DNA from 2 places in the Sulfitobacter sediminis genome. Region 2 is predicted to be linked to the other one. Evidence: riboswitches for the same ligand, from Rfam matches in the RefSeq annotation. Region 2 holds a riboswitch; the other holds the start of a gene.
The links. Region 2 has a riboswitch for S-adenosylmethionine ahead of metZ (O-succinylhomoserine sulfhydrylase). Riboswitches for the same ligand answer to the same signal wherever they lie in the genome.
Positions count from the first base shown of each region.

Region 1: it holds a riboswitch for S-adenosylmethionine, as region 2 does, so the genes downstream of both, AB2B41_RS19645 (hypothetical protein) here and metZ (O-succinylhomoserine sulfhydrylase) in region 2, are expected to answer to the same signal.

Region 1 is NZ_JBFNXX010000022.1:20,885-27,961, reverse strand. Features, by position in the region: gene AB2B41_RS19660 (FtsK/SpoIIIE domain-containing protein) at 1-855, opposite strand, end outside; gene AB2B41_RS19655 (hypothetical protein) at 869-2,167, opposite strand; gene AB2B41_RS19650 (hypothetical protein) at 2,187-4,040, opposite strand; SAM-I-IV-variant riboswitch at 4,335-4,438, shown strand; gene AB2B41_RS19645 (hypothetical protein) at 4,485-5,072, shown strand; gene AB2B41_RS19640 (metallophosphoesterase) at 5,105-6,022, shown strand; gene AB2B41_RS19635 (exonuclease domain-containing protein) at 6,109-7,077, shown strand, end outside.
Region 2 is NZ_JBFNXX010000003.1:170,669-177,745, reverse strand. Features, by position in the region: gene folE2 (GTP cyclohydrolase FolE2) at 1-105, opposite strand, end outside; gene metZ (O-succinylhomoserine sulfhydrylase) at 223-1,401, opposite strand; SAM riboswitch at 1,470-1,546, opposite strand; gene AB2B41_RS05355 (glutathione S-transferase N-terminal domain-containing protein) at 1,633-2,322, shown strand; gene AB2B41_RS05350 (inner membrane-spanning protein YciB) at 2,472-3,095, opposite strand; gene AB2B41_RS05345 (EamA family transporter) at 3,107-4,009, opposite strand; gene ftsY (signal recognition particle-docking protein FtsY) at 4,046-5,188, opposite strand; gene AB2B41_RS05335 (lysoplasmalogenase family protein) at 5,746-6,375, opposite strand; gene AB2B41_RS05330 (NAD(P)H-dependent oxidoreductase subunit E) at 6,379-7,077, opposite strand, start outside.

The DNA.
Region 1 (7,077 bases), on a different contig from region 2:
TTTCGAGCATTCGTCGCGCCAGTGGGCCTGTGTATCAGGTTCATAGGGCTTGCCTTCCTCGTCCACATACTTTGTTCGCTCACAATCCTGTGCGGTCCTTTCCGCGTCGAGGTCTGAAGAGGGAGAGGCGGCGAGTTCGGATCGCAACAGGTTCAGAGAGAGACGGCGCGACAGTCGGCTGGGATTCTGACGCCAGTATTCGTCCGGGAACATATCCAGATGAACAAGGCATCGACCAACAAGCGCATTTGTTTCCTCGGGGGAGTATACGCCACGGCCGGAGACGATCTCCTCTGCCGCAGCGACTACAAAATCCGCAAATTTTCGTACCGGAACAGTCATGTCCGCAGCGTTCAGTTCTCGGAGAACCTCAACCAGACGGTCTCGCAGAAGCTCGTTACCTTCTGGGTTCTGTGAACCGGCAAAGCGGAGAGCTTGTCTGACCATTTCTTCTGGGACAAGAAACTCGCCATCTTCATCGAAGGTGCCGTCGAGAAAATTCACGTCCCGCAAAGTAAAAAGGTCCTTCAGACCCTGCTCGTCGCTCTCAACCTTTGTCTCGATATATACGAGGCCGTGCTCATTGTGGTTGCGATAGAAAGTGATGGAATTCTCCGGATTCGCTCTGAACTCCTGTGGGAACTCGTCATGTGCGTCACTGGCTACTATTAGTCTGACACGTTCGAGGTCCCGATCGGCACGTCCTTGTTGCCAGATGCGAAGAAACTCCATTGCCTCACTTCTTGTCAGGTTCTTCAACCTGAACGAATTACGATCAGAGCCATCACCCGAAGAGAAGCTCCGGGCCACGATCTCGAAAGCCGTACCGGCGATTACTTTATCAATTCCGCTCATTTCTAAATTCCGATCAGGAGGCCGTTCTTGGGCTGACCATTCGCGTAGCGTCTGAGTACTGGGTCACCAGTCCGGCGGCGATCATCTGAAGGGCCAGCTGTGCTTCGTTTTCCTCAAAAATGCTCGCATCGATCGAGTTGATTAGGCCTGAACCCTCGGCAGCGCCCCGACCGATTGCGATGTCAAGGCGGTCATAGAGGACCTCCGTCACAAAGCGTTCGAAGGGCATCTCGCTGCCTGCCGGTATCGTTGCCAGCACAATCATTTCCAGGGCATCAACCGATAATGTGAAGTGTTTCCGCCCGCGCCAAGCATTGAGAAAGCCATTTGCAGCGGCAGTTGCCCAGAAAAAGCTACGGATCTTGTTACGTTGCGCGTTGGGGAGTCTTGGATCGGCGGCAACGCTGTCAATTGCGCCAAGAATGTTTCCGAGGACTTCCTGCAAACAACGCTGCGACGCTCGCCGAAGTTGGGGACTTCCGGCGCCGCAATCGCAAATGATGGGGCTCTCTTTCAATTCCAGTTTCTGCCTGGCCCGACGGTTCTGCATCAATACCAGCCAGAGCGCCGTCCAGCCCATGACCGCACGTATCTTTGCCACAGAGGTTGCTTGAGACTGTTCAAGAATGTTGAGGATGCCATCGCGGTAAACATCTTCGAAATCGTCGATATTGGCCCGTGTGGCTTTTTCAATGTCATCGAGAACCGGCTCTGTATCCGATTTGCTCTGTTTGTTGATAAAATCTGCGAGAATTTCCAGAGGGCTTTCGAGAGTCGCCGAGTAAAGTTGGTCGAACCCGTCTGCAACTCGCTTGAGACGGGCCGCGTCTGGATCGAATCTAAGGATCTTGAAGGCGAGCGCTCCGCCACCGCGAAGATAGAGCCGCTCGAGGCGTATGTTGCCGGAGCGCTCCCTGGCGTCCCAATGTATCAGCGAAGATGTGTACGGGAAAAAATGCGCTCTCGACCACTTCGGTTCTTTCGTTCCATTGGGGATTTCAAGTTGCAAGCAGCGGAGAAGTTCTCGCAGGGTCTCTTCAGCGGAATTGTCGTCGAGCAGTACATCATGCCGTCGTTGATCATCTTTGAAGCTGCTATCCCAGACCAGCCGCCTCCCGAAATCGTGCGATCGGCGAATGATTTGCACAGTGTCTGATGATGGGAGCCTATTTCCGCCTTGTCCGCAGAAGATAAAGTTCAGAAGCTCAAGTCCCGGGTAGTGTCCGGCGGCATCGAAATCGAGGACGCCTCCGAACAGTTCGCGAGAAACTTCTGGACCTTTTCGGACAGTTTGATTGATTTCGTCCTGCATTTTCAAATCTATCCCTTGATCAGGCCCCGGCGCCGACCTGAATGGTGGTTCCATCGATTGAGATCGTGCTCGATAGGCCGTCTCTAATCAGATTGATCTGGTCGGAGCTTGCCTGTGCGGACTGCGCAATCCGGCCCAGAAAACTGGCGACACGTCGAATATCGTGCTCGTAGAATTTGGTCGGAACGTGGCCAGCAGCCGCTCGGAGAATGCAATCGAACGTCATCAAATCCATTAGCAGATCGTGAGCGTCGTCCTGTTTGTCGATGACCCGCAGGACCACGTGGCGGTCAATCCAGTCCACGCTCGACTTGACGTGATGCGGGACGTCCTCGCTATTTCCCCACTTTTCTGAAAGTCTGAGTAGGTCAACGTTTGCCGGTTTTATCCTGGCAGCCAGTATTGCCGTTCCGGACATGGAACGCCCAAATGCTGGATCGACGAGGTGGAGTATTGGCGTCTGTTGTGAAAACTGAAGACCCTGAATGTGGTGCAAACCGGCGATCACCTTTCTTTTCAAAAGGGTCCGTTCCGCGTTGTCCAACTGGTCATGGACAATTGCCAAGAAGTCAGCGCCATAGGGAAAGCCAAGGTGTGCCATATCGAGTTCTTGTCTGCCGATCCCGTCGACATATGCCCGGCGCCTGAGAGCCCTTACGACTTGCGAGACATTTTCAGCTTCATCAGCACGCTGCTTCTTGTTGCGGGGGTCTCCAATAATCTCGTCAATACCGTCCGCAGCATCGATGAAATCTTCATCTGAAGTTGGCGGTGCCGGAAACTGCAGATCCAGTTGCCCGTGTTTGAAAATCTCCTGTTCATTGACAATACGCTCGTCAATTTCGCGGATAGCGCGCCGTCCGGGATCGAGTTTCGGAAGCTGCTGCATAAGCGGCAGACGGTTCAGCTGCTCTTTCGAAAGCGTGTCGGGGGCCTCAAAGGCGAGATTGTAGAATGCGTAGGCCTGCTGCCAGCACTTCTTTCGGCCGCGTCTCATCCTGTGGACGTCCTCGCACTTCAAGCCCCCTGTCAGAAGATATGCAAATGCCATGAGCATGTCGCGGATGGTTATGACGTAGCCAATTCGCTCCAGCGTGGCGAACAGGAGTCGCAGCTTTGTCTTTCTCGTAGCGGCCGCAACCTCGTCGACGCGCTCTGAAAGCATTTCTCTGTTGCGGTTGATTGGGCAAGCTTCTCGAGCGTCACATTCGCCACAGCTTCTCCACCTCGTACCAGAAGTCCAGTCACGGATCGCGCGGTCTCCAAGCGAGAGACCGTCTTCGTCGGCTGCAGTGGACTGGTGATTGAGATTGACGATATGAACGCGCCCATCCTGGCTGGCCTTGCCATTTTCGAAGGACGCCTCGAAGCTATTCAGAAGCTGCGCACAATAGTGCCCGGCCTGGTCCGAGGCAAGAACGGCGCGAAATCTTCCCTCATTTGCGCAGATGATGGTTACAGCCTCGTCACTGTTGGACTCCTCGACCAGGTTCGCCGCGATCTCCGGTGAGAACTCTGAAAAGTCCTTAAAGATGCGTAGCCCGAGATTTGCTGAAACACCCTCCTTCGCGTAGATAACTTGCCTGCCATCGCACGCCTCGTTGATCAGCTTTCTCGCTTCCTCTTCGCCATACCCTAGGAAGCTCTCGATGATCCTCCGGCACAGGTGCGTTTTCCCGTGACCTGCATCGCCGGTTAGGACGATTACATGCGCGCCAGTATTGGCAGCTTCGAGAACATAGTTATATGCGACAGTATCTAGGTTGAGAGTGTCACCAGCTACCTGATATTCTTCATAAATCTGGTCGTGGGACGGATCGAATGGTAGGAATCTTGCCATCCGATAAACGTGAGGATTCTTCATTTCCGACATATAGCTGCTCTCTACACCGCAACACCTCTTCGGATGTTCGGATGGAATTTCTATTTTGAAGAGTAGCAATGTGGCAAGCGAATGCAATATTTGCGGAATTCATGGGTCGCCCTAAGAAGCCCATCGATTGCTTTAGGATTCGCTCTCAGTTTGCTGATAGCGCCTCCGACGCGGGATGACCTCGGCTTTGAACAGACCGTTGATAGTCTCGGCCAAGCAACCAAACCGATCCCCTACCCCCAAGAGTAACAAAGGTTGCGGCCTTGAACGTATATTGCTTCGCGTTTATATCCATAGCTGCATCAAGAGTGGGACAAGTGTCCCCACCAACCTGCCCAACCCGGCAAGGTGGTAGCCCGAAAGGGGATGCGGCCAGATCGGCAACGAAAGGGTTGGCCCCATCCACAAGCTATTGCCCTGCCGGTCCCTTAGAAGGAGACCGTCATGATCACGCGTAGAAAATTCATTGTCACAACGGCAGCAACGGCATCCAGCCCGTTTGCTGCAGAGGCATCTGCTGAACAAAGTGAGTGCCTTCCCCTGAAAGCACTGCCAAGGGTCCGCACCGTCTTCGCAAAACGAGCCGATGAAGGTCGGCTAGTTCTGTTTAGCGACGGACCGGAAACACCGCAGAAGCTGATCAGGTCAGACGTTCTCGAGCGAGCTTTCGGACCGGGGACAGACCTCCTGCTACAGCAGCGGGACCATTGGCGGATGATCGATGAGGGGTGGTTTGCAGAAGATGAACTTTTCGAACCCACTTGTATCGAAGATCCCGCCTTTCAGACTTGGCATGCTAACTACAGGCCTGAAACCGAAGCCCATGATTTTCTCTACGATCTGTTTCGGGACGAGATTGCGGGGCCGTTTGGCGCCCGGATTCCCGATCTGGGCCTTGAGCTTGGTGAACATCCGACAACACCGCGCTACGCAACCGCCAAGCTCGACGGTGAGTGGTGCATTCCGCTCATTACTTCTGCAGTAGCGGCCCGGACAACCTGGCTCGCAATTGACACCAACATCGCGCCCTGAGATGCGACCCGACCAGCGAGGCCCAAAGCCAAATGTATGATATCATTCCCGACATTCACGGTCAGGCAACAAAGCTGAAAGCCGCATTGCGCGATCTCGGCTACTCCGAGAAAAACGGTGCCTGGCGCCACAGCGACCCCAGGCGTCATGTCATCTATCTTGGGGACTTTATCGACCGTGGCCCGGACAACCGCGAAGTGATCCATATTGTGCGGGGTATGATCGAAGCCGGCACCGCCTTCGCAGTCATGGGTAACCATGAACTGAACGCGATACATTTTCACACCGCTGATGAAACCGGTCCGCTCAGAGCACACTCTGAAAAAAATATCGCTCAGCATGCATCCTTTCTGAAAGAGTTCCCTTTGGGATCACCTGAGGCCAGCGAAGCCATCGCCTGGATGAAAGAACTTCCTCTCTATCTTGAGTTTGACGGTTTCCGTGCGGTTCATGCCTGCTGGGACGAAGCCGGTATCGGACAGTTGAAACAACAAACGACGAGAGGAGTCTTGTCTGAGGGACAACTGGTCAGGGCTGCAGCCAAAGAAGATGTGTTGTTCGAACTGGTCGAGACGGCTCTCAAGGGCCCAGAACTTCAGCTGCCCGACGGTTACTTTTTTGTCGACAAAGGTGATCACCACCGAACGGAGGTACGTCGGAAATGGTGGGACAGTAACGTGACTTCATGGCGTGACGTAGCAATCTCAGTTCCGAAACCTGAGCAACTCCCTGATCAGAAACTACCCGACAGAATAATTACCTCGGCTTATCCAAGCGATGCTCCACCCGTCTTTTTCGGACACTACTGGATGCAAGGTAATCCCGTGCTTCAGGCGAAAAATGCACTTTGCCTCGACTATTCGGCAGGACTTGATGGACCACTTGTTTCATATGAAGCCCGCCCGGGCCAAAATACTTTGTCGCTCGAGTGGCTGCGGGTCCACCAATAACAGCAACACTAAATCTCCCATCAGGTGCGCTGATCTTTAATCGTGCTACTGGCAATCCGGATCATCTGAAACCAGAATGAGCGCACATGTTTGCTTTCTACGACTTTGAAACCACAGGAACCTCGCCCGCATTCGATCAGCCCCTGCAGTTTGCGGCGCTCCTGGTTGACGACGACTTGCGTGAGGTGGATCGCCGCAACCTGCGCTGTCGTCTGGAGCCTCACATCCTGCCCGCTCCTATGGCCTTGGCGATAACCGGCGTGACACCCGAACTTCTTATGGATGCCTCGCTGGACACATGGTTCGGGTTTTCCCAGGCGGTTGCCAAAACGATAATGGATTGGTCGTCGGCCACGTGGGTCGGATACAATTCGATCAACTTCGATGAGAATGTGATGCGGCAGATGTTCTACCAGAACCTTCACCCGGATCTCTATCTCACACAAACCGGCGGAAACAGCCGCATGGATGTTATGCAGATGGTCTATGCCGTGCGCGAACTCGCTCCTGAGGCGCTCGAGTGGCCGACTGATGAAAACGGTCGTTCGACGTTCAGGCTTGATCGGTTGGCGCCATCCAATGGTTTCGCCGAGCACAATGCACACGATGCTCTGGGCGACGTCAGAGCCACACTTCATATCCTGTCGCTGTTGAAGCACCGCACACCGGAAGTCTACGAGCGCTGCCTGCACAACCGAGACAAGGCAACGGTCATCGAGGACCTTCAGCGAGGCGATCCAATGCGGCTGATCCTGCGCTTTGGCGCAGCGCCACCGAGGTCATATTACGGCGTCTACGCGGGCAAAATCCCGGATAACCCCAACGCGCTGGCCTTTCTTGACCTCGACGCCTGCAATGCGGCTGATTTGCTTGGAGCAGACGACGCAACACTCGACCGCGCTGTGTCCGGTTCACCAAAACTTATCCGCACCGTGTCCGCCAACCAGGTCCCGAACCTCTTCCCGGTCGAAAACCCCAAACCAGACTGGATCGCAGCCGCATCCGCTGTCGCGGCGCACCCGGATTTCCGTTCGAGGGTCGGTGCTGCGCTGGCG
Region 2 (7,077 bases):
CATCTCTTCCTCGGTCGCCCCTGCGGCCCAGGCCTTGAGTGTTTCAAGGGCGTCTCGGGCCTCGGAACGCTCCGGTGCTTTCTTGACGGAAGTGATCGCATTCATGGGTAAGGCTCCCCTTATCGGTGTGCGACACTTAGTTAGGGTGCCATTTCAGGATTCCCAATTAAGATATCATATAGCCCCATTTTGTCGCAGCAAGCGCCTGCAAAACCGACATTTTCAGTGGGAAAGCGCCTGCATGAAGTCGCTCAAAAGATCGTGAGCGTCCTCCAACCCCACGGAAATACGCACCAATCCCGGCGTGATGCCCAGTGCATCCTTCTGGTCGTGCGGCAGCCGCTGGTGGGTCGTGAAGGCAGGAGGCGTCAGGATCGTCTTGGCGTCCCCGAGGTTGTTGGAGATGATCCCCACCTCACAGGCATTCAGAAACTTATACGCCGCCTCCTTGCCGCCTTTCACCTCGATGGCCAGCATGGTACCGCCTGCCCCCATCTGCCGCTGCGCCAGATCGTGCTGCGGATGGCTCTCCAGCCCGGGATAGATGACGCGGCTCAGCTTCTCATGTCCCTGCAGCGCCTCGGCCAGTTTCGCCGCCGTCTCGGTCTGGGCGCGTACCCGCAGGTTCATCGTCTCAAGCCCCTTGAGCATGATCCAGGCGTTGAAGGGGCTCATGGAGCCGCCGGTGTGTTTCATGTAAGGCTCGATCGTCTTGCGGATCATCTCACGCGAGCCGAGGATCACGCCGCCCAGCGCCCTGCCCTGCCCGTCGATGTGCTTGGTAGTGGAATAGATCACAAGGTCCACGCCCTGCTCTGCCGCCTTGGAATAGACCGGCGTGGCAAAGACGTTGTCGCAGATGACCAGCGCGCCCTGCGCATGGGCCAGTTGCGCCACCCCTTCCACGTCCACCAGTTCCAGTGTCGGGTTCGAGAGCGACTCAAAGAACACCGCCTTGGTATTAGGCCGGATCGCGGCCTCCCACTGGTTCAGATCACTGCCATCGACGAAGGTCACCTCGACGCCGAAGCGGGGCAGGATTTCCTCGGCGATATAGAGACAGGAGCCAAACAGCGCGCGGGACGAGACAAGGTGATCGCCCGCCTTCAGGACCGACATCAGCGCCCCGTTGACCGCCGCCATGCCCGACGCCGTGGCAAAGGCGTCCTCGGTGCCTTCCAGCGCGGCGATGCGCTCCTCGAACATCGCGACCGTGGGGTTGCCGTAGCGGGCATAGATGAACTCGTCCGGACCCGCTTTTTCGAACCGGGCCTCGGCCTGTTCGGCGGTCTCATAGACAAAGCCCTGCGTCATGAAGATCGCCTCGGAAACCTCGCCATACTGGCTGCGGCGAATGCCTGCGTGCACCGCCTTGGTGGCCTTGTTCCAGTCCTTGCTCATGTCGTTCATCCTTTTCCCCCGGCGCGCAGGCCGGGCAACAAAAAACCCCAGACGCGGTCAAGCGAAAGGGGTCTTTCATCCTGACCTTTTAGCAGATTGTTTAACGTGGCCCGCAATCCGGTAACAAATCACCACGCCCGATGGATTACGCCTGTCCTGCGCTTTCGTCAATCCGGCACCTTGGCATCGCGTCCATTTGCGCCATCATGGGTCAACTGAAAGGAACCGCCCATGAATGCTCCCATTGATCTATTTTATTGGCCCACGCCCAACGGCTGGAAAATCTCCGTCGCGCTGGAGGAAATGGGCCTGCCCTACACCACGCATGCGGTCAACATCGGCAAGGGCGACCAGTTCGACCCCGACTTCCTCAAGATCGCGCCCAACAACCGCATGCCCGCCATCGTGGACCCCGAAGGCCCGGACGGCGCCCCGATCTCGATCTTCGAGAGCGGGGCGATCCTGCAGTACCTCGCCCGCAAGACCGGTCAGTTCTGCGGCCGGACCGAGCGCGAGCGTGTCGCTGTGGATCAATGGCTGATGTGGCAGATGGGCGGCCTCGGCCCCATGGCCGGTCAGGCGCATCATTTCCTGAAGTTCGCCAAAGAGGACATCCCCTACGCCAAGGACCGCTACCGGAACGAGACCGCACGGCTTTACGGCGTGCTCGACCGGCAATTAGCGCAGAACGAATACGTGGCGGGGGATTTCGTCTCGATCGCGGATTTCGCGATCTGGGGCTGGGCGTCATTGTGGGAAGGGCAGCAGCAGACGCTGGAGGACAAGCCAAATATGGCGCGCTGGCTGGAGGCAATGTGGGCGCGGGACGGGGTTCTGCGCGGTCGCGCCCTGATGGCTGAGAAGCGGCCAGGGTTTGCGGAGGATCCGGAATTGCAGCAGCGCCTTGCGCGGCTCGGCTAAGGGTTCGTCCCCGCGGGGACAATGAACGCTTTTCTTTTGATGTCAGTGCTTTGTGCTGAATTAACGCTTAAGTAGGAAATTTCAGGCCCTACATCTCCGTTGCGCCGATTTCTTCAAAGAAATCGGTCCGGACTTTTCAAAAAATCCGTTCAGCTCTCCCCGTCTTCCGTTTCGGTATACTTCTCCAGCGCCACGATCTGCGTCCAGAGGAACAGGAACATCAGGATCGGGAAACCAAAGGTCTCGATCTTGACCCAGGCATCGGTGGACATGGTGCGCCAGACCACCTCGTTCGCCACCGCAAGTGCGAGGAAGAACAGGGTCAGCCGCCGGGTCAGCAGCATCCAGCCTTCGTGTCTCATCGGGATCATCTCGCCCATGACGTAAGCCAGGTAGCTTTGGCGGCGCAGCAGACCGATGCCAAGGATCACCGCAAAGAAGGCGTAGACGATGGTGGTCTTCATCTTGAAGAACCGCTCGTCGTTGAACCACGCGGTCAGCCCACCGAAGAAGATCACCATGAAGGCGGTAAATATCTGCATCCGGCTCAGCTTGCCCGTCTGCCACCACAGCATGCCCATCGCCACCAGAAGGATCGGCACGAAGATCAGCGTCGCCACGATAAAGCCGCTGTATTCGGTCCCGCCAAAGGTAAAGACATCATCGCGGATGCGCAGGTAGATCAGGAAGAACACGATGGGCGGGCCCAGTTCCAGAACCTGCTTTAGGATCGGGTTGATCTCTTTGCCGCTGTCGCTGTCAGGCTTGTCCATCGTGCGCTCCTTCATCCGCCCACCTCAACTATCACAGCGCCCGCCGCGATCAATGCCATGAGCGCCAAGCGGCGGGGACCCACGGTTTCTTTCAAGAATAGCCAGCCGATGGCAGCGGCAAAGACCGTCGAGGTCTCGCGCAGCACCGCCGCCTCGCCCACCTTGTCGAGGCGCGTGGCCATCATGATGGAGCCGAAGCTCATAAATGCGATCAGCCCGCCGATCACCCCGCGCGTCATCAAAGGGCCAAAGGCGGGCGGGTCGATCATCCCGCGCCAGCGGTGCAGCGCGACAAGCGGCATGACGATGCCGTCGATCATGAAGAACCATGCAAGGAAGGTGAAAGGGTCCGCCGTGGCGCGGATGCCGTAGGCGTCGTAGGTGGTGTAGAGCGCCACGAAAAGCCCGGTCAGCACCGCCAGGGCGAGGGCAAGATTCAGCGTGTCGCGCTCCGAGACGAGGAAGATCATGTTGTAGACCGCAAGGCCGAAAATACCCGAAAGCAGGACGGCAACGCCCAGCCATTGGGTGCCCGTGAAGGTCTCGTTGAAGATCAGGTAGGCCCCGATCACCGCGAATAGCGGACCGGTGCCGCGCACCACCGGGTAGACGACCGTATAGGCGCCCTTGGTATAGGCCCAGGCCTGCAGGACCTTGTAGACCGTGTGAATGACGAAAGCGCCTGCGAAGATCAGCCACATATGTGGCTCGGGCCAGGGCACCACGAAGAAGGCAAAGGGCGCGGCCATGACGCCGTATGAGATGTCAATGGCCCCGCGCGTGAGCCAGGGGTCGTGCCGCCCCTTCTGCATGGCGCCAAAGACCGCGTGCAGAAAGGCCGCAAGGAGCGCCAGCACGAGGGCGAGCCGGTGCCCCGCTTCGGTCCCTTCGATGGAGAGAAGCCAGTCGGTCACCGGCGCGACGCCAGCAGGATTCGGAAAGCAGTCACCTCAGCGTTCGTATCCCACCAGCGCATCCGCGAATTCCTGCGGATCGAAGGGCTGCAGATCGTCGATCTGCTCCCCCACGCCGATGGCGTGGATGGGCAGGCCGAACTTGTCGGCCAACGCCACCAGCACACCGCCCTTGGCGGTGCCGTCAAGCTTGGTCATGACAAGGCCGGAGACATCCGAGATCTCCTGAAATACCTTGACCTGATTGAGCGCGTTCTGACCTGTCGTGGCGTCGAGCACCAGAAGCGTATTGTGCGGCGCACTTTCGTCCTTCTTGCGGATCACGCGCACGATCTTGGCCAGTTCCTCCATCAGGTCCGAGCGGTTCTGCAGCCGCCCCGCCGTGTCGATCAGCAACAGGTCCGCCCCGTCGGCCTGCGCCTTGCCCATCGCGTCGAAGGCAAGGCTGGCCGGGTCGCTCCCCTGTGGCGCTGTCAGCACCGGCACGCCCGCGCGGTCGCCCCAGACCTGCAGTTGCTCCACCGCCGCCGCGCGGAAGGTGTCACCGGCGGCGATCACCACCTTCTTGCCCGCCGCGCGGAACTGGCTCGCGAGCTTGCCGATGGTCGTGGTCTTGCCCGAGCCGTTCACGCCCACCACCAGCACCACCTGCGGCTTTTTCGGGTAGAGCGGCAAGGGGCGGGCGACCGGGTCCATGATCCGGGTGATCTCGTCGGCCATCAATTCCTTGATCTCGGCCACCGACAGCTTCTTGCCGAAGCGGCCCTCGGCCATGTTGGCCGTCACCCGCAGAGCAGTATCGACGCCCATGTCGGCAGTGATCAGCAGCTCTTCGAGCTGTTCCAGCATGTCGTCGTCAAGCGTGCGGCGCACGACGGTCTTGGGCGCGGCGCGGCCCATGAGGCGGCCGAGAAGGCCGCGTTTTTCCTGCGGCGCCGGTTGTTCTTCCTCGGTCAAATCCGGGGCGACCGGGGTCATGCTTTCGCGCAGCGTCGGGGTTTGCGCCGCGCGGGCCTCCGCGTCGCGGGTGGCCTTGGCGGCGGCGTCGCGCTTGGCCTGTTCGGCGGCGGTGCGTTCTTCCTCGGCCTGACGTTCGGCGGCGGCGCGGCGGGCGGATTCGGCCTCGGCGCGTTCTTCTTCAAGGCGGGCCTCCTCGGCGGCGCGGGCCTCTTCGGCCAGTCGCCGTTCCTCCGCCTGACGCTCCTCCTCGGCGAGCCGTGCGGCCTCCGCCTCGCGCGCGGCGGCCTCGGCGGCCTTGCGCGCGGCCTCGTCGGCGGCCTCCTGTATCGCGCGTTCCTCGGCGGCGCGGGCAGCTGCGGCTTCCTGTCGCCGCGCGGCTTCCGCTGCTTCGCGCTCTCTTTTCTCGCGCGCCTCCCGCTCTGCCTTTTCGCGTGCGGCGCGTTCTTCGGCGGCGGCGCGTTCCGCCGCTTCGGCAGCCTCGCGTTCGCGCCGCGCAGCCTCTTCGCGCGCCGCCTCTTCCTCGGCCTGCCGTGCCAGCGCCTCGGCGGCCCTGTGGTCCTCGGTCGCTGCTGCCGGAGCTTCCTCCATCACCTCGTCGAGGGTAACGGTCTCTTCCTCGCCGCCCTCGCTGACGATGGCTTCCAGCCCCTCGTCGATCTTGGACGAGGATTTGAACAACCGTTCCTTAAGCTTCTTGAAAAACGCCAAAAGGGGGGCCTCCGCAGTCTTTTCCCTGATCTAGCCTCTTGGCCCGGCAGAGAAAAGGGCCAGCGGGATCAGGCGGCGAGCGCGCCCAGGGTCAACAGCGCGATGGCGGACCAGTAGAGTGGCCAGATCAGGGCGTTTGCCAGCCTTTCCGGGCGCGTTCCGGCGATCAGGACGAAGGTTTGCAGGCCCAGAAGCGCGTCGGAGAAGGCAAAGAGCACGGCACCGGCCATCACGCGGGCCTCTCCGGTGGCGAAGGCGGTGACAGACATGGCGGCGATCACGGCGGTGTAGACGGCGACCGGCAGCCGCAGCGCGCCCGCACGGGGCAGGATCAGCCGGGACATGGCGGCGATGAGCAGCGCCAGACCGGTCAGCAAGAGGGCGGCAACAGGAGTTGCCAGATCGCCTGTGGAGAGGCCAAGCCGGAAGGCGAAGACCGCGATCCACCCCAGATGCCCAAGGGCAAAGGCGACAAGGCCGCCAAGGAACGCCGCCTGCCCCGGGCGCGACAAGGTCACGTCGCCGAGGGAACAGAGGGCAAGCGCCAGCGCCACAAGCGGCGCGTCCTGCCCCAGCGCAAGGGCGACCAGCGGCAGCAACGCCAGCCCCTTGACCGCGCTGCGTCCCCAGGAGTGCCCTTCGCGCAGCGACAGCCCCCAGTAGATCAGCGCGGCAACGCCGCTGGCCGCCCAGAGCATGGGTCAGATTTCGTCAGAGAAATGCTTCATCACCAGCCGGATCGGGTTGGGTGCTGCTTGCCCCAGACCGCAGATCGAGGCGTCGACCATGGCCTGAGACAGCTCTTCCAGAAGCCCGGTGTCCCAGCGGTCGGCCTGCATCAGCTTGACCGCCTTTTCACAGCCGACCCGGCAGGGCGTGCATTGGCCGCAGCTTTCATCCTCGAAGAAACGCAGCATGTTGAGCGCGGCCCCGCGTGCCGAGTCCTGATCCGACAGGACGACGACCGCCGCCGAGCCGATGAAGGAGCCATGCGGTTGCAGCGTGTCGAAATCGAGCGGGATGTCGTTCATCGACGCGGGCAGCAGGCCCGAGGACGGACCGCCCGGTTGGTAGGCCTTGAAGGCGTGGCCATCGGCCATGCCACCCGCGGCCTCGATGATGTCCATGATCGTGGAGCCAGCGGGCAGCAGGTACACGCCCGGCTGCGCCACGCGGCCCGAGACGGAATAGGAGCGCAGCCCCTTGCGCCCGTTCTTCTCGGTCCCCGAGAGCACCTTCGGCCCCTCGCGGCAGACGCGGGCGACCCAGTAAAGCGTTTCGACGTTATGCACCAGCGTGGGGCGGTCGAAGACGCCGACCTGCGCCACGAAGGGCGGGCGGTGGCGGGGGATGCCGCGCTTGCCTTCGATGCTTTCGATCATCGCGCTTTCTTCGCCGCA